2 regions of the Paenibacillus sp. JNUCC 34 genome follow, and region 2 is predicted to be linked to the other one. Evidence: a T-box and tRNA genes for the amino acid it is inferred to sense, from the RefSeq annotation. Region 2 holds a T-box; the other holds one or more tRNA genes.
What was found. A T-box is a leader RNA that pairs with one kind of tRNA and senses whether it is charged. The one in region 2 lies ahead of pheS (phenylalanine--tRNA ligase subunit alpha), so its partner is inferred to be a tRNA-Phe.
Positions count from the first base shown of each region.

Region 1 (8,964 bases), 360 kb from region 2:
CGCCGTTGGGATACCACCCTGATCGTATCTAGGTTCTAACCTAGTACCGTAACCCGGTGCGGGGACAGTGTCTGGTGGGCAGTTTGACTGGGGCGGTCGCCTCCTAAAGAGTAACGGAGGCGCCCCAAGGTTCCCTCAGAATGGTTGGAAATCATTCGAAGAGTGCAAAGGCATAAGGGAGCTTGACTGCGAGACCTACAAGTCGAGCAGGGACGAAAGTCGGGCTTAGTGATCCGGTGGTACCGCATGGAAGGGCCATCGCTCAACGGATAAAAGCTACCCTGGGGATAACAGGCTTATCTCCCCCAAGAGTCCACATCGACGGGGAGGTTTGGCACCTCGATGTCGGCTCATCGCATCCTGGGGCTGAAGTAGGTCCCAAGGGTTGGGCTGTTCGCCCATTAAAGCGGTACGCGAGCTGGGTTCAGAACGTCGTGAGACAGTTCGGTCCCTATCTGTCGTGGGCGTAGGAAATTTGAGAGGAGCTGTCCTTAGTACGAGAGGACCGGGATGGACGTACCGCTGGTGCACCAGTTGTTCCGCCAGGAGCATGGCTGGGTAGCTACGTACGGAAGGGATAAGCGCTGAAAGCATCTAAGCGTGAAGCCCCCCTCAAGATGAGATTTCCCAATTAGTAAGACCCCTTGAAGACGACGAGGTAGATAGGTTGGAGGTGGAAGTGCAGCAATGCATGGAGCTGACCAATACTAATCGGTCGAGGGCTTATCCTACAAGTTTCATGAAGTGAAGCTTACATCGAAAGCATACGCTTTGAACTACGGTGTGAGGTGCTTCGGAAGCATAATTCGCAAATTCATGTTTCGTATCTAGTTTTCAAGTGATCAAACACTTGAATTGAATAATGTTCCCTGATAGCTCAGTTGGTAGAGCACTCGACTGTTAATCGAGTTGTCACAGGTTCGAGTCCTGTTCGGGGAGCCATTTATGGAGAGGTGTCCGAGTTGGCCGAAGGAGCACGATTGGAAATCGTGTAGGCGCCAAAAGCGTCTCGAGGGTTCGAATCCCTCTCTCTCCGCCACTATATATTTCAGTAAGGCCCGTTGGTCAAGGGGTTAAGACACCTCCCTTTCACGGAGGTAACAGGGGTTCGAATCCCCTACGGGTCACCACTTTATTATAAGTATTATTTTAACTCTTGATAAGTGGGCAGTATTTTGATAAGATGAAAGTCGGTTTAATTATGGAGGCTTAGCTCAGCTGGGAGAGCATCTGCCTTACAAGCAGAGGGTCGGGGGTTCGAACCCCTCAGCCTCCACCATATATACACCTTTTAATGACGCGGGGTGGAGCAGTTCGGTAGCTCGTCGGGCTCATAACCCGAAGGTCGTAGGTTCAAATCCTGCCCCCGCAACCAATTATATCGCTATAACAGCGGTAATGCCTTGTGGAACTGTGGTGTAGAGGCCTAACATGCCTGCCTGTCACGCAGGAGATCGCGGGTTCGAATCCCGTCAGTTCCGCCATTCTTCATTATAACCGAAAGAGCTTTTATGGCTCGGTAGCTCAGTCGGTAGAGCAGAGGACTGAAAATCCTCGTGTCGGCGGTTCGATTCCGTCCCGAGCCACCATTTGTTTTAACAACTGTATACGCCGGTGTAGCTCAACTGGTAGAGCAACTGACTTGTAATCAGTAGGTTGGGGGTTCAAGTCCTCTCGCCGGCACCACATGGAGGATTAGCGAAGTGGCCAAACGCAGCAGACTGTAAATCTGTTCTCGTACGAGTTCGGTGGTTCGAATCCATCATCCTCCACCAGTTTTATAGGGGCATAGTTTAAAGGTAGAACAGCGGTCTCCAAAACCGTTAGTGTGGGTTCAATTCCTGCTGCCCCTGCCAATAGAATTATGATTTTGAATATGGCGGTCGTGGCGAAGGGGTTAACGCACCGGTCTGTGGCTCCGGCATTCGTGGGTTCAAGTCCCATCGATCGCCCCATATATTTCAAAAATCATATTGGGGATTAGCCAAGCGGTAAGGCAACGGACTTTGACTCCGTCATGCATAGGTTCGAATCCTATATCCCCAGCCATTAATTTTTTTATGCGGACGTGGCTCAGCGGTAGAGCATCGCCTTGCCAAGGCGAGGGTCGCGGGTTCGATTCCCGTCGTCCGCTCCATTTTTGTTTTTGGCGCCATAGCCAAGTGGTAAGGCACAGCTCTGCAAAAGCTTTATCCCCAGTTCGAATCTGGGTGGCGCCTCCATTATAAACTATGTGCCCTTAGCTCAGCTGGATAGAGCGTTTGACTACGAATCAAAAGGTCAGGAGTTCGAATCTCTTAGGGCACGCCATTAGGTAAGCCGGTGTGGCGGAACTGGCAGACGCGCGCGACTCAAAATCGTGAGGGAAACCGTGGGGGTTCGAGTCCCTTCACCGGCATCATCAAAAAGAACGTGGATATTATCCACGTTCTTTTTTTGTGTTCTGTGGTTGACCGCCGTCATTCAACGAGCAGTCGGAAGAATAAACGGATAAGTAATAACAAGAACTGCGAATGATGGCATGGTGCCTGTTATTCGCTATTTGTTGTAGTCTTGTTGGACTGAGGTCTTACCCCTTCCCCGACTTAGGTCGAGGATGAAAAACCGTCCAGGGTCCGTTTTAGATTGAATAGAATTAACCTAAAATAAGATCATAAGGTTGAACAAGTCACAAATGAATGATAAATAAGACGGAAAGGCGGTGTATAAATGAGAAGTACAAAAGATAATGGAATGGGAATCCTCCTTATTGGTTTGGGTGCGTTAGTATTACTTGGGGTATTCGGTCCAGTGCTTGGATGGTTGTTCAGCTTACTGATACCACTGGCAATGATCGCACTTGGCTATTACGGAATCCGCCGCGGTAACACGTTTTTCGGCTGGATCATACTAGGTATCGGCGTATTGTCGCTGATCGGTAAGCTTTCCTGGCTGTTTGGCCCGATACTTGGGATTGTCTTGATCGTCTACGGAGTTTCTCGATTTAAAGGTGGAAATAGCCGTCGTTACTACTAATAAACCTGTAACACAATGAACTTGATAGAAGAGGAGGATAAAGAAATTATGAGTGTTTTTCGACGCATAAGGGACATCACGGCTGCCACTCTAAATGAGAAGCTTGAACAAAGTCAGGACCCAGTTCGATTGATTGATCAGTTTCTACATTCTACCCGGCAAGACATTACGGAGGCTGAGAAGCTGCTGCAACAGTGCGAGTCTCATACACGACAATTGAAGCTGCAGGTAAGCCAAGCTGAGACGATGAAGAATAAACGGGAAGAACAAGCACTTCTGGCACTGAAAGCTGGGGAAGATCATCTGGCAAAACTGGCTCTTCAAGAAAAACTGATCTATGAAGAAAAGATTGAACAGTACGAGGGGCTGTTAATTACTAGCCGCGAAGCGCTCAGAGAAGTAGAAGAACAGTTGGGTGAGCTTCGTATGGAATATCAGTCGGTGTACAGTAAACGTCAGTACTATGTTGCTCGGATGGAGACATTGCGCCTTCAGCAAAAAATGAATGAGCGCACAGGATCTTATGGTGGCCAAGATGTACCGAAAATGTTCAACCGGTTGGATGACCGTCTCAGCGATTGGGAGCTTGAAGCAAAGAGTCTCCGCGATATTCGCAAAATGGGTCAAGAGTATCTGGTTCAGACTGGTGAAAGTGTTTCAACTGTGCTGGATCGCGAGCTTGCCCGTTTGAAGGAGAAGCTGAATAACAGCGGAAAGGAGTAAATATGACAAGATTGTACCGTTCTACCAGAGATAAAATGTTCACCGGGTTGATAGGCGGATTGTCTGAAACGTTTGGTGTAGAAACAACCCTGCTCCGTATTATATTTGTCATCAGTATCTTCTTTACTGGCGGTACGACATTATTTATTTATTTGATCGCGTCATTGGTCATTCCGAAGGAACCATATTATCACGATCCATACGGCCCGGGCGGCCCAGGCCGTGGTCAGAACAATTACCATTATGGACCGAACGGCTCATATGGCGGATATAACAACCGTCCTGGCGGAACTTATCGTGATGCCCGGGACAACTTTGGACCGAGAAATGCAGGACCGTCATCTTATGACAGAGGATATGCCTCTAGACATGACGAAGCGTCAGAGGCTGATCTGGATTCCATGATGAAGGACATAGAGAAGAAGGCTATGAAGAAAGAAATAGAAGAACTTAAGAAAAAACTATCGAGGTATGAGAAGGGAGATTTATAAAATGGGAGTATTTAAAAGAATTAAAGATATGACAAAAGCATCGGTGAACGAGTTGCTCGATAAGGTTGAAGATCCAATTGTTATGCTGAATCAATATCTGCGCGACATGGAAGCAGAAATTCACGAGGCAGAGGTAACGGTTGCTAAGCAAATGGCTAATGAGCGCCGCATGAAACAACGTGTGGAAGAAGCTGTGAAAATGGCTGCTCAGCGTGAAGCTCAAGCAGAACTGGCTTTGAAGAACGGTCAAGAGGAAGTTGCACGTAAGCTTCTGGAAGAGAAAATCTATTTTGATCAAAAAGAAACAGAATACACAGAGCTTCACCTGCAGTCTGAAACCCAAGCCAAAGAATTGGTTGCTCAGCTTCATGAAATGAAGGATGAGTTCTACAAAATGCGCAACAAGCGTAATGAGCTTGTAGCTCGTGCTCAAATGGCTAAAGCGAAGAAGCAAATGTCGCAAGTAAGTAGTCTGCACTCGATCGAAAGCGGCAGCGCCTCGATGGGCTTCCACCGCATGGAAGAAAAAATTATGCAGTTGGAAGCAGAAGCGGATGTAATGCGTGCACCATACCGTCCGAACAACGTAGCTTACACTAGTCCTGTGGACGTTGAAAAGCAGATGAAAGTGGATGAGCAGCTTAACGCTCTCAGAAACAAAATGAATGGTGGCTCTGCAAAAGAAGGGAAATAGGAAGACGCAAGTCAGGATTTTATAAAAGAAGTATTCGTAAAACTAGGAAATGTGATAAACTACTGAATGAACTTGATGTACGGATATTGGGTATCCTTCATAATTTCGGGGTAAACCGTTCAGTATATAATGGTAAGCCATACGGTGCGGATTCCCGCACTGTTTTGGCTTTTCATGGCTTATAATCATCTTGGGGAGGTGCGGCATGGATAGAAATCGCTGGATTGCATTTGGATTGATTGGCATCGGTGTGTTTATGCTTTTCGGCAGATGGTTTGGTTTCTTTACCATCGTCGCTCTTCTACTGATGGTTGCAGGTATTCATCAGATTCGAAGCGGCTCTGTCCGAAAGGGATATATTATACTTGGTGTGGGAACCGTTCTGCTTCTTCTGGATCACCTGATGCTCATTATCGGAATCGGCTTATTGTCGCTCGGAATATTTTATGGGAAAGCACGCCGTGCTCACGAAAATGACCGATTCGTTCAAAGGCAGAATATTATGTCCAACTTTGATTGGGACAGTGCTCCATGGGTCATGAAGAGTATGAGCGTGTGGCATGTCCTTGGTGAGGCTGATGTGGATTTGTCGCTTGCATTGCCGGAGGAACGTAGTACGGTTATGATGTTCCATGGTATTCTTGGAGATATCGATTTAGCGCTACCTGACTATTATGGTGTAGAGATTGAAGCTTTTGTTCTTTTTGGATCTATAGACATCGGCAGGCAGCGGGAGACCGGAATCATGAATCGTCTGAACTGGAAATCGCCGAATTATGAATCTAGTGAATATAAAGTGAAGTTTATCGTTTCATATCTTGGTGGTGATCTCAACATACGCCTGGTTTGATCCAAGATACCGCAAAGTGAGGAAAGCAGGAGGGCTGCCCGATGAAATCGGAGAAAAAGGCTAATATCATTACCCGAAGTATCCGTGAGGGCACCCTTCTGGGCTTTGTGGTTATGCTGGTTACGCTGTACATTTTATATACATACGACTATTTCAAGCCTTTTGATTCCTGGAGGAATGGTATTCAAGCCGGGATAACGTTAGTGCTTTTACCGGTTAGCTTGGGAGCTGTGTATGGTTTTTTTCAGAGCTACCGAATAAAACGAAGGCTTGATGGGGTTAGGGAAACCTTAGTAACCTGGGAAAAAGGCGGCGTAACGTCAGCTGTCATGCCCGACATGGGCGAAGACGAAGTAGGACGCCTTGGAGAACAGCTGGGACGGATCAGTAAACGCTGGGAGGAGCAAGTGAATTCACTTCAGCGTTTATCTACGAACAATGCACAACTGGCTGAACAGGCCCGTGTAACGGCCATTGTGGAGGAGAGGCAGCGTCTGGCACGGGAGCTTCATGATTCGGTATCTCAACAGCTGTTCGCTATATCGATGACTGCCACGGCCGTTGGTCGTACGCTGGAAAAGGATTTTGGTAAAGCACAGCGGCAGGTAGCCCTGATTGAGGAAATGTCAGCGGTAGCTCAGTCGGAAATGCGGGCACTCCTGCTTCATTTGCGGCCGGTATACCTGGAGGGTAAAGCACTTGAGCAGGGGCTCCGTGAACTGATACGGGAGCTGCAGATTAAAGTCCCAATGGAGATTACATTGGAAATGGATGAAGGAGTAACCCTTGTGAAGGGGATTGAGAATCATCTATTCCGCATTATCCAAGAAGCGATGTCCAATACGTTGAGACATGCCAAAGCGGACAGAATGGACATCCGCATTCAGCGGAAGCAAAACACGGTGCGTGTTACGCTGCGGGATGATGGGGTCGGGTTTGAGGTGGATGATAAAAAACAAACCTCTTATGGTCTTTCTACCATGCAGGAACGGGTGACGGAGCTTGGCGGCTCCATACAGTTTATTACTGCGCCCGGTAAAGGAACTCGCATCGAGATATCCGTCCCTCTGATGGACGAAGAACGAAACCGGGGTGAAGTAGATGGAGTTGGAAACGCCAATTAAAGTGCTGCTTGTTGATGATCATGAAATGGTTCGAATTGGGCTTGCCGCCGTGCTGGGTACGGAGGACGGGATTGAAGTGGTCGGAGAAGCCGGCAGTGGAGAAGAAGGCATACGGTTAGCAGAAGAATACCATCCGGATGTGGTGCTGATGGACCTCGTGATGGAAGGAATGGACGGGATAGAGACCACTCGGCAGCTGCTAAAGCTGTATCCTGACTGTAAAGTTATCGTCCTTACCAGCTATTTGGATGATGAAAAAATGTATCCTGTCATCGAAGCTGGGGCATTCAGCTATTTGCTGAAGACGTCCAGAGCTTCCGAGGTTGCGGATGCCATCCGGGCAGCCGCACGTGGACAGTCGGTACTGGAATCTCAAGTAGCATCGAAAATGATGAACCGATTCCGTCACCCGCAAGCAGAAGCTCCTGCTCACAGTGAGCTGACGGATCGGGAAATGGAAGTGCTGCGCCTGCTCGCACAGGGCAAGTCGAATCAGGATATTGCAGATGATTTGATTATAGGTATTAAAACCGTAAAGTTTCATGTGACAAACATACTGGCGAAGCTTGGAGTTGAGGACCGTACACAGGCGGCCATCTATGCCTACAAAAACGGGCTCGCAGAGTAACTGTTCCAACATCAGTAGTAACAAAGATCCCGGCTGCCGGATAGCGGTGGGGTCTTTTTTGTTATGAACAGAATATTTTCGCTGTAATCGGGAATCCTTTTACTAGATTGATAGATTTCGGTATAAAGGGGCGGTTATACATGCAGCGGTTCGGAATGAAATTCATAGCGGTTATGGTGTTATTGTGCGGGATTACAGGGATATTAGCCGGATTCACGATGGATTCTACGAATAAGAGAGGTTCCGAGCTTTTGGTGGAGTCTTCCGGCAGTGAACTGGAACTGCTGTATGCACTGGGAACGGCACAGATGGATTCATCGCTGCATGTAACTGTAAAATTGCAAGGAGAGAGCAAGTCTTTGTCAGGTAAGGAAAGTGAACAAGCTGCGAGTATTCTTGCTGAAGAGATGGGTATAAGTGATCTGTCTGTTGAGCTAGAACACGGGGAAAAGGCCTATCGAGCTCGAGATGTCATCTCTGATATCGATATACGGATGGATTGGGTTCAGGCTGGAGAACGGAGCTACGTGAAAATACAACTGGATGCCCAAGGACCGGATGGTATTCAACACCTGATTAGTTTACAGGAGAAAGCTCAAGCTTCTATGATGAAAACGGGAATTAAACCCGCATGGAATGCTTCAATTCAGGGCACTGTATACAATGGGATGACAGCAGGTGAAACGGTACAAAGATTAGAGGAAGAGCTGGCCGTACAACTGCCACTTAATGCAGTGGATTCCTATCAGGATACCACGACCGAAAGCCGCTCCTATGAAGTTCCCTCTCTGAAAACCTATGTTATGGGTGGAGAGAGCCCTATTCATATGCAAATAGCAGTGCATGAAGATTCGATGAAGGAAAATAATAGAATTACAATCGGATTTCCCGTTATTACAATAGAATACTAAACTCGCTTTCTGAGATAACGATGAAAATGTATGAAATGAGATAGCATACTTTATATGAATATGCTAAAATGTCATCACATCATGTTATGTCGTGATGCATAAAAATACACTATATTACATAGAGAAAGAATGAGGAGCCATGGCTGAAAATCAAAATCTAGATTCATTAAAGACACCGGGAGCGGTATTTTTCATCTTTGGAGCGACCGGCGATTTGGCAAGACGCAAATTGTTCCCGGCGATCTATAGTCTCTATCGCGAAGGAAAGTTGGCAGAGGATTTTGCGGTAATCGGCGTGGCACGGCGTCCGCGGTCTCAGGATGAATTCCGTGAGGACGTGTATCGCTCGATTCAGGAATTTTGTCGATATCGTTCTGAACAGGATGAGGAATGGCGTAATTTCGCGCAGCATTTTGAATATAAATCTTTAGATATTAACAATATTGACGGATTCCGCGAGTTACGGGAGCAAACCGAGCAGCTGGAAGCCAAATTTAATATAGCTGGCAACCGCTTGTTCTACCTGGC
Region 1 covers NZ_CM177770.1:887,658-896,621, forward strand. Annotated here, with positions in the region: rRNA gene AC2TF5_RS03930 (23S ribosomal RNA) at 1-731, shown strand, start outside; tRNA gene AC2TF5_RS03935 (tRNA-Asn) at 867-942, shown strand; tRNA gene AC2TF5_RS03940 (tRNA-Ser) at 948-1,039, shown strand; tRNA gene AC2TF5_RS03945 (tRNA-Glu) at 1,056-1,130, shown strand; tRNA gene AC2TF5_RS03950 (tRNA-Val) at 1,204-1,279, shown strand; tRNA gene AC2TF5_RS03955 (tRNA-Met) at 1,299-1,375, shown strand; tRNA gene AC2TF5_RS03960 (tRNA-Asp) at 1,408-1,484, shown strand; tRNA gene AC2TF5_RS03965 (tRNA-Phe) at 1,514-1,589, shown strand; tRNA gene AC2TF5_RS03970 (tRNA-Thr) at 1,611-1,686, shown strand; tRNA gene AC2TF5_RS03975 (tRNA-Tyr) at 1,690-1,775, shown strand; tRNA gene AC2TF5_RS03980 (tRNA-Trp) at 1,783-1,856, shown strand; tRNA gene AC2TF5_RS03985 (tRNA-His) at 1,880-1,955, shown strand; tRNA gene AC2TF5_RS03990 (tRNA-Gln) at 1,975-2,049, shown strand; tRNA gene AC2TF5_RS03995 (tRNA-Gly) at 2,063-2,137, shown strand; tRNA gene AC2TF5_RS04000 (tRNA-Cys) at 2,149-2,222, shown strand; tRNA gene AC2TF5_RS04005 (tRNA-Arg) at 2,234-2,310, shown strand; tRNA gene AC2TF5_RS04010 (tRNA-Leu) at 2,319-2,398, shown strand; gene AC2TF5_RS04015 (hypothetical protein) at 2,710-3,015, shown strand; gene AC2TF5_RS04020 (PspA/IM30 family protein) at 3,064-3,738, shown strand; gene AC2TF5_RS04025 (PspC domain-containing protein) at 3,741-4,229, shown strand; gene AC2TF5_RS04030 (PspA/IM30 family protein) at 4,231-4,923, shown strand; gene liaF (cell wall-active antibiotics response protein LiaF) at 5,129-5,773, shown strand; gene AC2TF5_RS04040 (sensor histidine kinase) at 5,815-6,897, shown strand; gene AC2TF5_RS04045 (response regulator) at 6,875-7,525, shown strand; gene AC2TF5_RS04050 (YwmB family TATA-box binding protein) at 7,666-8,436, shown strand; gene zwf (glucose-6-phosphate dehydrogenase) at 8,576-8,964, shown strand, end outside.
Region 1: it has a tRNA-Phe gene. The T-box ahead of pheS (phenylalanine--tRNA ligase subunit alpha) is inferred to sense a tRNA for this amino acid. The anticodon was not compared.

Region 2 (8,964 bases):
CTTCAATTGTGTGTTGATTCTAAGGTGTCTTTACGGTCTTTCCTCTTTCTACATTATATATGAGAAAGTCTTTCTAGACGAACTCAAAGTAAGCTAGACCGTATTTTGATGTATATTTGTCGATCAGGAAGTCTGTTCTCCTGACTATCAAGATATCTTATTTTACTCCGGTGTTTATACTTTCTTATCCTAAAAAAAACCGCATCGAATGTGTAATTCGATGCGGCTTTCCCCAATTCCTTCTATTTTCTCAATTCCGCGCCAAAAGTTTGTTCCAGCGCCTGAACTGCTTTTTCATTTGCTGCCGCAACTTCCTCATCAGTAAGCGTCCGTTCCTGATGACGATACGTGAGAGAAATAGCGACACTCTTCTTTCCTTCACCCAATTTGCTGCCGGTGAAGACATCAAACACCTGTACATTCTGAAGCAGCTCACCTGCATGTTCGCGGATAACTCGGATCAGCGATCCCGCTTCTACCACTTCATCGACTACTACCGCTAAATCTCGTTCCATAGCCGGGAATCGCGGAAGATCACGGTATTGTACGCGGCTGTTAGCGAGTTCGTAAAGCGGATCCAGCAAAATTTCAGCTACATACGTATCTTCGAGATCTTTATCTTGCTGAAGCTGAGGATGAACCTGGCCGAGTGTTCCAAGCTTCACTTTGGTACTTCCGTTCTGAACATATACGGATGCAGAACGTCCAGGATGGAAGCCGTCAGGCTGGTCAGCCGCATAAGTGATCTGCTCGCCATCCAGACCAAGCATTTCAAATACCGTTTCTAACGCACCTTTCAGATCGAAGAAATCAACCTTTTCAGGCTGTACATTCCACTGCTTACTTCCAAGGCGTCCTGTCAGGAGAAGTCCTAGCACAGGCTGTTCCAGCGGCTGTTTTGTCAATGTATCTTCATGTGTATGGAATACATTTCCGATTTCAAACAATGCAAGATCCGGATGCTTGCGGTTAGCATTATAAACAGCGATATCGAGCAGCTGTGGAATTAGGCTCGTACGGAGTACGCCACGGTCCTCGCTCATTGGCATCGCCAACTTCACCGCTTTTCCTCCATCTCCGAGTGACGTGAACGTTTCCGACTGCTGAGGGTGAATGAAGGAGTATCCAAGCACTTCCTGCCATCCAGCGTGAGTCAACATACGACGGATGCCGCGGCGGATAGCCTGGGATTTCGTCAACGCACCCGGTGTCGTTGGTCCTTCAATTGCAGTTGTCGGAATATTGTCGTATCCGTAAAGGCGGGCAATTTCCTCAATCAAATCTACATCTAACTGAATGTCACCGCGCCGAGTTGGAACTTCCACCTCAATTAAGTCGGTAGCCGCGTCGCCACATGCGAAATGCAGCCGGGCAAAGATCGTTTTCACTTCGAGCTGAGACAGGTCTGTACCTAGATAAGAGTTCAACTTCTCAAGAGAAAGCTCAAGCACTTTCGGTTTAGAATCAGCTGCTCCAGCTTCTACGATCCCTTGATGCACAGTTCCTCCGGCATATTTGGCCATTAAAGCGGCCGCACGATTCAGTGCCGGAATGACTCTGGCCGAATCTACTTCTTTCTCAAAACGGGAGCTTGCTTCAGAACGGAGGCCAAGCTGACGGGAAGTTTTGCGAACCGTTCCACCATCGAATTTTGCCGATTCCAGGAAAATGTTTACCGTATTGTCTGTCACTTCAGAATCCAGTCCACCCATAACGCCTGCCAGAGCTACAGGTTTACCGCCTGCTGTAATGACCAGCATATGCGGCTCCAGGCGTCTCTCTTGGCCGTCAAGTGTCGTCATCGTTTCACCGGCTTGAGCCATACGGACAAGTACAGAACCATCAGCCAATTGATCACCATCGAATGCGTGCAGCGGCTGCCCGTATTCCAGCATGACGTAGTTGGTAATATCAACAATATTGTTGATCGGGCGAACGCCAGCAGCCATCAAGCGATTCTGCATCCAGAGCGGCGAAGCTCCCACTTTAACCCCTGTAATATAACGCGCAGCATAATGAGGACACTGCTCCCCGGCCTCAATGGATACCGAGATATGATCTGCCGCTGGATCGCTAACTTCTACCAGTTCCTTTTCAGGTTTAGGGAGAGTGATTTCTCTTCCGAGGATCGCACTCACCTCATAAGCAGCTCCCAACATGCTAAGACAGTCAGAACGGTTCGGAGTCAAATCCAGCTCAAGCACTTGATCATCAAGTCCAAGCACATTTACAATCGGCACACCGACCTCCGTTCCTTCCGGAAGTACCAATATTCCTTCCTGCAACTCTTTAGGGAGCAGCTTATCGTTCATACCAAGCTCTTTCGCGGAACATATCATGCCCTGTGAAAGTACGCCGCGCAGCTTCGCTTTTTTGATATCCAATCCTCCAGGAAGCTTCGCGCCGACCATAGCAACAGGCACCTTCTGACCTGCATCGACATTTTTAGCGCCGCACACGATCTGCAAATCTTCTTCTTGTCCAGCATCCACGATACAAATGTTCAGCTTGTCCGCATCAGGGTGCTTTTCTTTACTCTTTACATATCCAACAACTACTTTATTAATTCCCTGATTGCGATCCTCGATGACGTCGATTTCAATACCCGCCGAGGTGATGCGGCCTGCCAGCTCTTCAGCCGATACGCCTTCCAGAGAAATATATTGGGATAACCATTCCGTTGATACTCTCATGACCGTTCACTTCCTTCTTTTGTTTAAAGTTATATCCGTGCGAACTGCTTCAAGAATGACATATCGTTATTGTAGAAATGACGGATGTCATCTACACCGTATTTCAGCATCGCAATCCGTTCAACACCCATCCCGAAGGCAAAACCGCTGTACTGCTCCGGATCATATCCGCCCATCTCCAGTACCTTCGGATGAACCATTCCGCTGCCCAGAATTTCCAGCCATCCTGTATGCTTACATACACGGCAGCCGCTGCCACCGCATCTCACACAAGATACATCCACTTCTGCACTTGGTTCAGTAAACGGGAAGAAGCTCGGACGAAGACGTATTTGCGTGTTATCCCCAAACATTTCGCGTACGAATTGCAGCAGGGTACCCTTCAAATCACTCATACGGATATTGCGTCCAATGACAAGCCCTTCAATTTGGTGGAACTGGAAGGAGTGTGTCGCATCATCATCATCACGACGGAATACACGACCAGGGCATATAATCTTAACAGGCGTTTCGCCTTTCATGTCCAGCATAGTCCGCGCCTGAACCGGCGACGTCTGTGTACGCATCAGCAGATCTTCAGTTAAATAGAAGGAGTCCTGCATATCACGTGCCGGGTGGTTCTTGGGAAGATTGAGCGCTTCGAAGTTAAAATAATCAGTCTCTACCTCTGGACCTTCCGCTACACGGTATCCCATCCCAATAAAAATGTCCTCGATATCTTGAACAACCCTGCTGAGCGGGTGAACAGCGCCTTGAGCAAGCTTGCGTCCTGGCAGTGTAACGTCCACTTTCTCCGCGCGCAAGCGCTCCTCGGTTTCCTTACGCTGAAAAGCCTCCTGTTTACTTGTAACAAGTTCTTCGATGGCTCCCCGCACTACATTTCCGACCTGGCCGATAACCGGACGCTCTTCAGCGCTCAGAGATCCCATCCCTCTTAAAATTTCAGTCAATGCACCTTTTTTCCCCAAGTACTTGACCCGCAGATCATTCAAACTTTGCGGATCTATTACCTCCTGCAGTTGGGCCAATGCCTCCTGCTTTAATGCTTCCAACTTTTCTTTCATGGCCTCTCATGCCCCCTTCTTTCATCTCAGTGACGTACAAAGTAGTTCAACTCAACAAAAAAAGGCCTTTTCTCCCGAAAGGGACGAAAAGACCGTGGTACCACCCTTGTTAGCACGCTAATACATAACCCGAACAACTTCCGTTATTCAGCAGCCATCAGCCGCATGCTCACTTTAACCGACATAACGTGTCGGAACCCGTTATCCCCTACTGAACAGCCAAAACCGCGTTCAGGGAACTGCTCCGGAGCGAACTTCAACAGCCTGTTTCCATAGAAACGCTCTCAATCTGTGGCGTCTCCTCCCTGTAAAGAGGCACTGCTTACTCTTCTCCATCTACGCATTTACATTTTTCAGCATATATAGTCTATATTATATTCAATTTTGCCTCTCATGACAAGTTCATATGCCTTTTTTACAGTTCATGAAGTGAAACCTGTGGATCAGTGTTGATCCAGCAGCATTTCAGTTTCTTGAACAAGCTGACCAAGCATATCTACACCTTCTCTAGTATAGTCTTGCTCTGATGATAGAAGCGTCATGATTTTATCAATCCACAGCTTATAATCCCTCGGTTTCATTTGAAAGCTATCCACCAAGGCCACCGCCTTTTTCTCATTTACACAGTATTCCTCATTCTTTGCGAACAGCACCTGATTCAAGCAGGATATCGTCCGGAAGCAGCAGCCCGCTACAAATGAGATGTCATCTTTGTTAACACTGCTGTCAGCGTGCATCAAAGAAAAAGATGCTTCAAACCTGAAATATCCGATCAACGCATCCTGCAATGCTTTTGGGTAAGGTGTCGTTTTCACCTTTAGGTTTTGTATTTTCCCTATCGGATCCACCAGCACTTTACAGATCGAGATTTCCCCCATATACATCACATTCAAAAAAGCATGCGGATGTCCTGCATGGTAATGTGTTGATACTTCTCCTAACAAACAATCATCAATGACCTTCGACACTCTGTGCATATCTCTAAGAATCAGGTCGACATGATGCCCCCGAACAACAAGCCATCCCCCGGCATTTACCCATGGGCCCCAACCCCCAATAGGCGTAACTAAATTTTCTCTTTGCCTATCATCCAATTTTTCAGCTACACGGTTTATCTCTTCGATGTCAAACCCAGCCTCTTCATCGTAATAAATACCGATGTCGATATCTGAGGTCGACCTATGGTTTCCCCTGGCTCTTGATCCGCCAAGAACGATGCCAACCACTCCAGGTACATGTTCAAGTTCACTGCTAATATGTTTCACGATTTCATCTACAGTCATTGTTGTCATCTCCTAAACTCGATTACTAATGAACAAATAACATCAGTGAATCAATGACCCCGCATCATGCTTGGCTCATTCCCAAGCATGATGCGGTGAAGTTTAGCCATATAGCTGTTTCAACTCTTGTCGCAACGCACGTATTTCCAACAATTGCTCGGCTTCTTTATCGCTGCTGTCCGGCGTGGTTTCCAAAAGCTCCTGAATCCGGAACTCCAGCTCCATCCGGCGGTTTTCCTTTTGACTGTCCCCCCTGATAACATGGCTTCGAGACAGCTGTTCCTCTTCCTCTTCTGCGCTACCTTCAAACCATACGGGATCTTCTTCCGGGTTCAGTGTAAGCAGTCGATTCGCCAGCTTTTGAACCAGAAAACGGTCATGGGATACAAGCGCAATGGCGCCGGGGTAATCTCCAAGCACCGCTTCAATCACTTCCCTGGTATCCACATCGAGGTAATTGGTCGGTTCATCAAGCACCAGAAGATGCGCGCCGCTAAAGTACAATTTCAAAAAGGCCGCTCTGCATTTCTCACCCATGCTTAAATCGCCTATCTTTTTGAATACATCATCCCGACTGAACAAAAAGCATCCCAGTAGCGTTCTCGCCCGGCTTTGCGTCATGTCGGGGAGTACCAGTAGGCTGTCCAGCAGGGTCGTTTCCAAATTTAATCCTTCCAGCTCCTGCGAAAAATACCCGATTTTTAATGCCGGATGATGTACCACCTTACCCTCAGACGGCTCGATCTCACCCATCAGCAACTTGAGTAGCGTTGTTTTGCCACTTCCATTAGGACCACGAACGGCCAAACGGTCACCGCGGGACAATTGAAAAGAAAGCTTGTTAAAAAGAAGCCCGTCTCCATAGCCAAAACTTAGATCCTCTACACGAATCAGCATTCGTGCACCCAACGTTTCCCCGCCGAGCTTCATATTGAGTTTAGGATCATTCCGCGGCTTATCCACTGCCTCAGCTTCAAGACGTTCAAGTGCCTTTTGTTTGGCATGATAACGGGAAATGTTCTTTTTCGCTTTAGCCTTGTAGAAACTCGCTGTGATTTTCACTTCGTTTTGATCCCCGGCGGAATTATGCGCTTGATGAAACCACTCTTGATATCTCCGGATGGATTCCTCCAACGCTTTGCGGGCGAGCTCCTGTTTGCGGTGAAGCGCCTCCTGTTCCCGCAATTCTCTTTCCTTCTCTTGACGATATGCGGTATACCCTCCTTTATACCGTTTCAAACCTTCGGAGGTTAACTCGCATATTGCTGTAGCTACCTTATCCATGAATACCCGGTCATGAGATACAAACAAGACGGTTCCTTTATAAGAAAGCAGCCATTGTTCCAACCACAGAAGGTTCTCCCCATCCAAGTGGTTGGTCGGTTCATCCAGCAGAAGCAGCTGCGGCTCTGATACTAACAAGGCTGCGAGTTGAGCCCGGGTCTTTTGCCCCCCGCTTAATTCGCGGAATGAAACGTTCCACAGCTCAGAATGAATCCCGAGCATGGTCATCGCTTTCTCAACCTCGGTTTCCCACTGAAAACCGTTTTCGGTCTCGTATTCGTCGAGCAGCTGACCGTATCTTATAAGCAATTCTTCCCCTTGCTCCTGATTAGCCTGCTGCATCTGTTGTTCCAAATCGGCCAATTCATGCTTCAGGCGCCATAACACTTCATTACTTCCACGACGTACCGTTTCGAGCGCCGACAAATCATCTTCCGGCAGGTCCTGCTGCTTGAGCCAGCCCCAGCGATTGCGTGGTAAACGTGCTTCAACACGTCCCGTCGTTGGTTCACGATCACCCGTCAATATGGACAAAAGAGTTGATTTCCCGGAGCCGTTCCTGCCAAAGAGTGCAACCCGCTCGCCTTCAGCCACCTCTAATTGAATATTTGAAAATAGTGGAGTTCCTTGCAGCTCAATGCTAATATCTGAAGCTTTTAATATGATGGTCATATTCCTCATCCTTTCCATGTGAAAACTCACGAAAAAACCGCAGACGATTGTCTGCGGCGGATGATTGGAAAAGTGTATATCTGAAATAAGTACGAGGTCACAGGGAATAAGTACACGGGCTGTTCATTCCACACACAGCCGCTTCATTGGTACACCAAAAGAAGCAATTATCCCTATCAAATCTCGCCGATTCATACGAACGAAGTTCACCGTATCATCTTTTTCAGACACACCAAATCTCTCCCTCTACCGCCGTAGAGAAAACGCCTGCATTAACGCTTGCAGTTGTCGAAAGAAAGGGTGTCTTACTTCATCGTATAGGTTACCTCACAGTTCTTGGAATGAATTGGTCTCATTATAACAATAATCTTCCCGTTATGTCTAGATTTATTCCCCTTGATCGAGCTTCACGCCACTGCCAAGCCTTCGAGCCTCACCCCAATAATAACCCGCGACCCCTATGTCAAAGATCGCGAGACCCATCGGGTTAAAAAACACCGTGTTTTCCGTCCCTCTGTGCATGAGTGCATCACGGCATACGACATCTGCGAGCGTACAGACATCCGATGACTGCAATCCATACTTGAGATGCAACTGCTCCACATCTGTATTTTCACGGCAAACTTCATTCCAGTCGTCAACTACGATCGTTTTGATATGTGCAACACACTCGGGTTTATAATCGCGAAGGGATATGCCAAGCAATAGCACTCCCTCCTTCGGGACCTCATCGATGTACCGGTCGGCCGATACAGTACAGGTAGCGATGATGTCGGCATGACGGTATGCGATACGCCAATCATCAGCTATAATCGTAATATTCCGCAGTTCGGCGGGAACGGTTGCCGGATCAATTCCTCTCAGATCATACAAGGTAATCTGCTTCAGCTTCTCACCAAGGATCGCAGCGCACATATCAAGATGGAGTCGGCCAATTGGCCCCCAGCCGATAATCCCAAGCCTAATCCCTGCGGTCTGCCGAGCCTCAACGTAGGCTTTAAGCATCACACCACTGACGGCTGCCGTTCGGAGTCCGCTAAGCAGTCCGCTGTTTAGGAAAGCTAGCGGCTCCCCCGTTGCCGTATCGTTTAAAATTATCGTATTATGTGCCCTTGGTAGTCCATGGAGATGGTTTTGCGGGAAGCTTGCAATCCATTTAATCCCGGCAAGGTTAAAGCTCCCTCCCACATAAGCTGGCATTGCGATGATCCGATTTTCCGGATTTCTGAATCTTAAATATGGCTTTAACGGATGTACGCAGTCACCCTCATCCTCAATCCGGACAACATCCTGAATGATGCCAGTCAACACATGCCAATCTATTCCTAACTCCTGAATATGGCTGTCGTTCAGGTACAGCATAGACTACTCCTCCTATGGCAAACGAGGGGCGAAGCCAAGCTCCCGTTGCACCCAATCATCGTTATATATGGTATCCATATACCGTTCGCCACGGTCTGGCAGGATTGCTGCACATACAGCTCCTTTCGGAATATGCACTTTCATGCGAAGTATCGCTGAAATGACACCGCCGGATGATGCACCTGCCAAGATGGATTCACTGCTAATCAGTTGACGGCAGCCCTCAACACAGTCCCGATCGGACACATACTGTACCTCATCCGCAATCCCCTGATGATAAAGCCCCGGAACGATGCCTGCACCGAGACCCGGAAACTGACGAGCGCCTTTTGTTCCTCCAAAAATAACGCTTCCTGCCGCGTCCACCGCCACGATTCTTGTACTCAGCCTCATGGACCTGATAAAATCCGAGCAGCCTCGAATCGTACCACAGGAGCTGACACCGCAAAATAAATAATCGACAGAACCAAGCTGATCGTAAATTTCCCTCATCGTCATCTCGGTGTGAGACAGACTGTTGTCCAGATTCCCATACTGATTCGTCCAATAGGCATTCGGAATTTGTTCGACCAGCTCCCTGACCCGACGGATTCGGGCCGGCAGAAA
Region 2 covers NZ_CM177770.1:1,250,684-1,259,647, reverse strand. Annotated here, with positions in the region: gene pheT (phenylalanine--tRNA ligase subunit beta) at 243-2,693, opposite strand; gene pheS (phenylalanine--tRNA ligase subunit alpha) at 2,723-3,757, opposite strand; T-box leader at 3,834-4,105, opposite strand; gene AC2TF5_RS05740 (nucleotidyltransferase domain-containing protein) at 4,201-5,040, opposite strand; gene abc-f (ribosomal protection-like ABC-F family protein) at 5,143-6,996, opposite strand; gene AC2TF5_RS05730 (2,3-diaminopropionate biosynthesis protein SbnB) at 7,384-8,358, opposite strand; gene sbnA (2,3-diaminopropionate biosynthesis protein SbnA) at 8,371-8,964, opposite strand, start outside.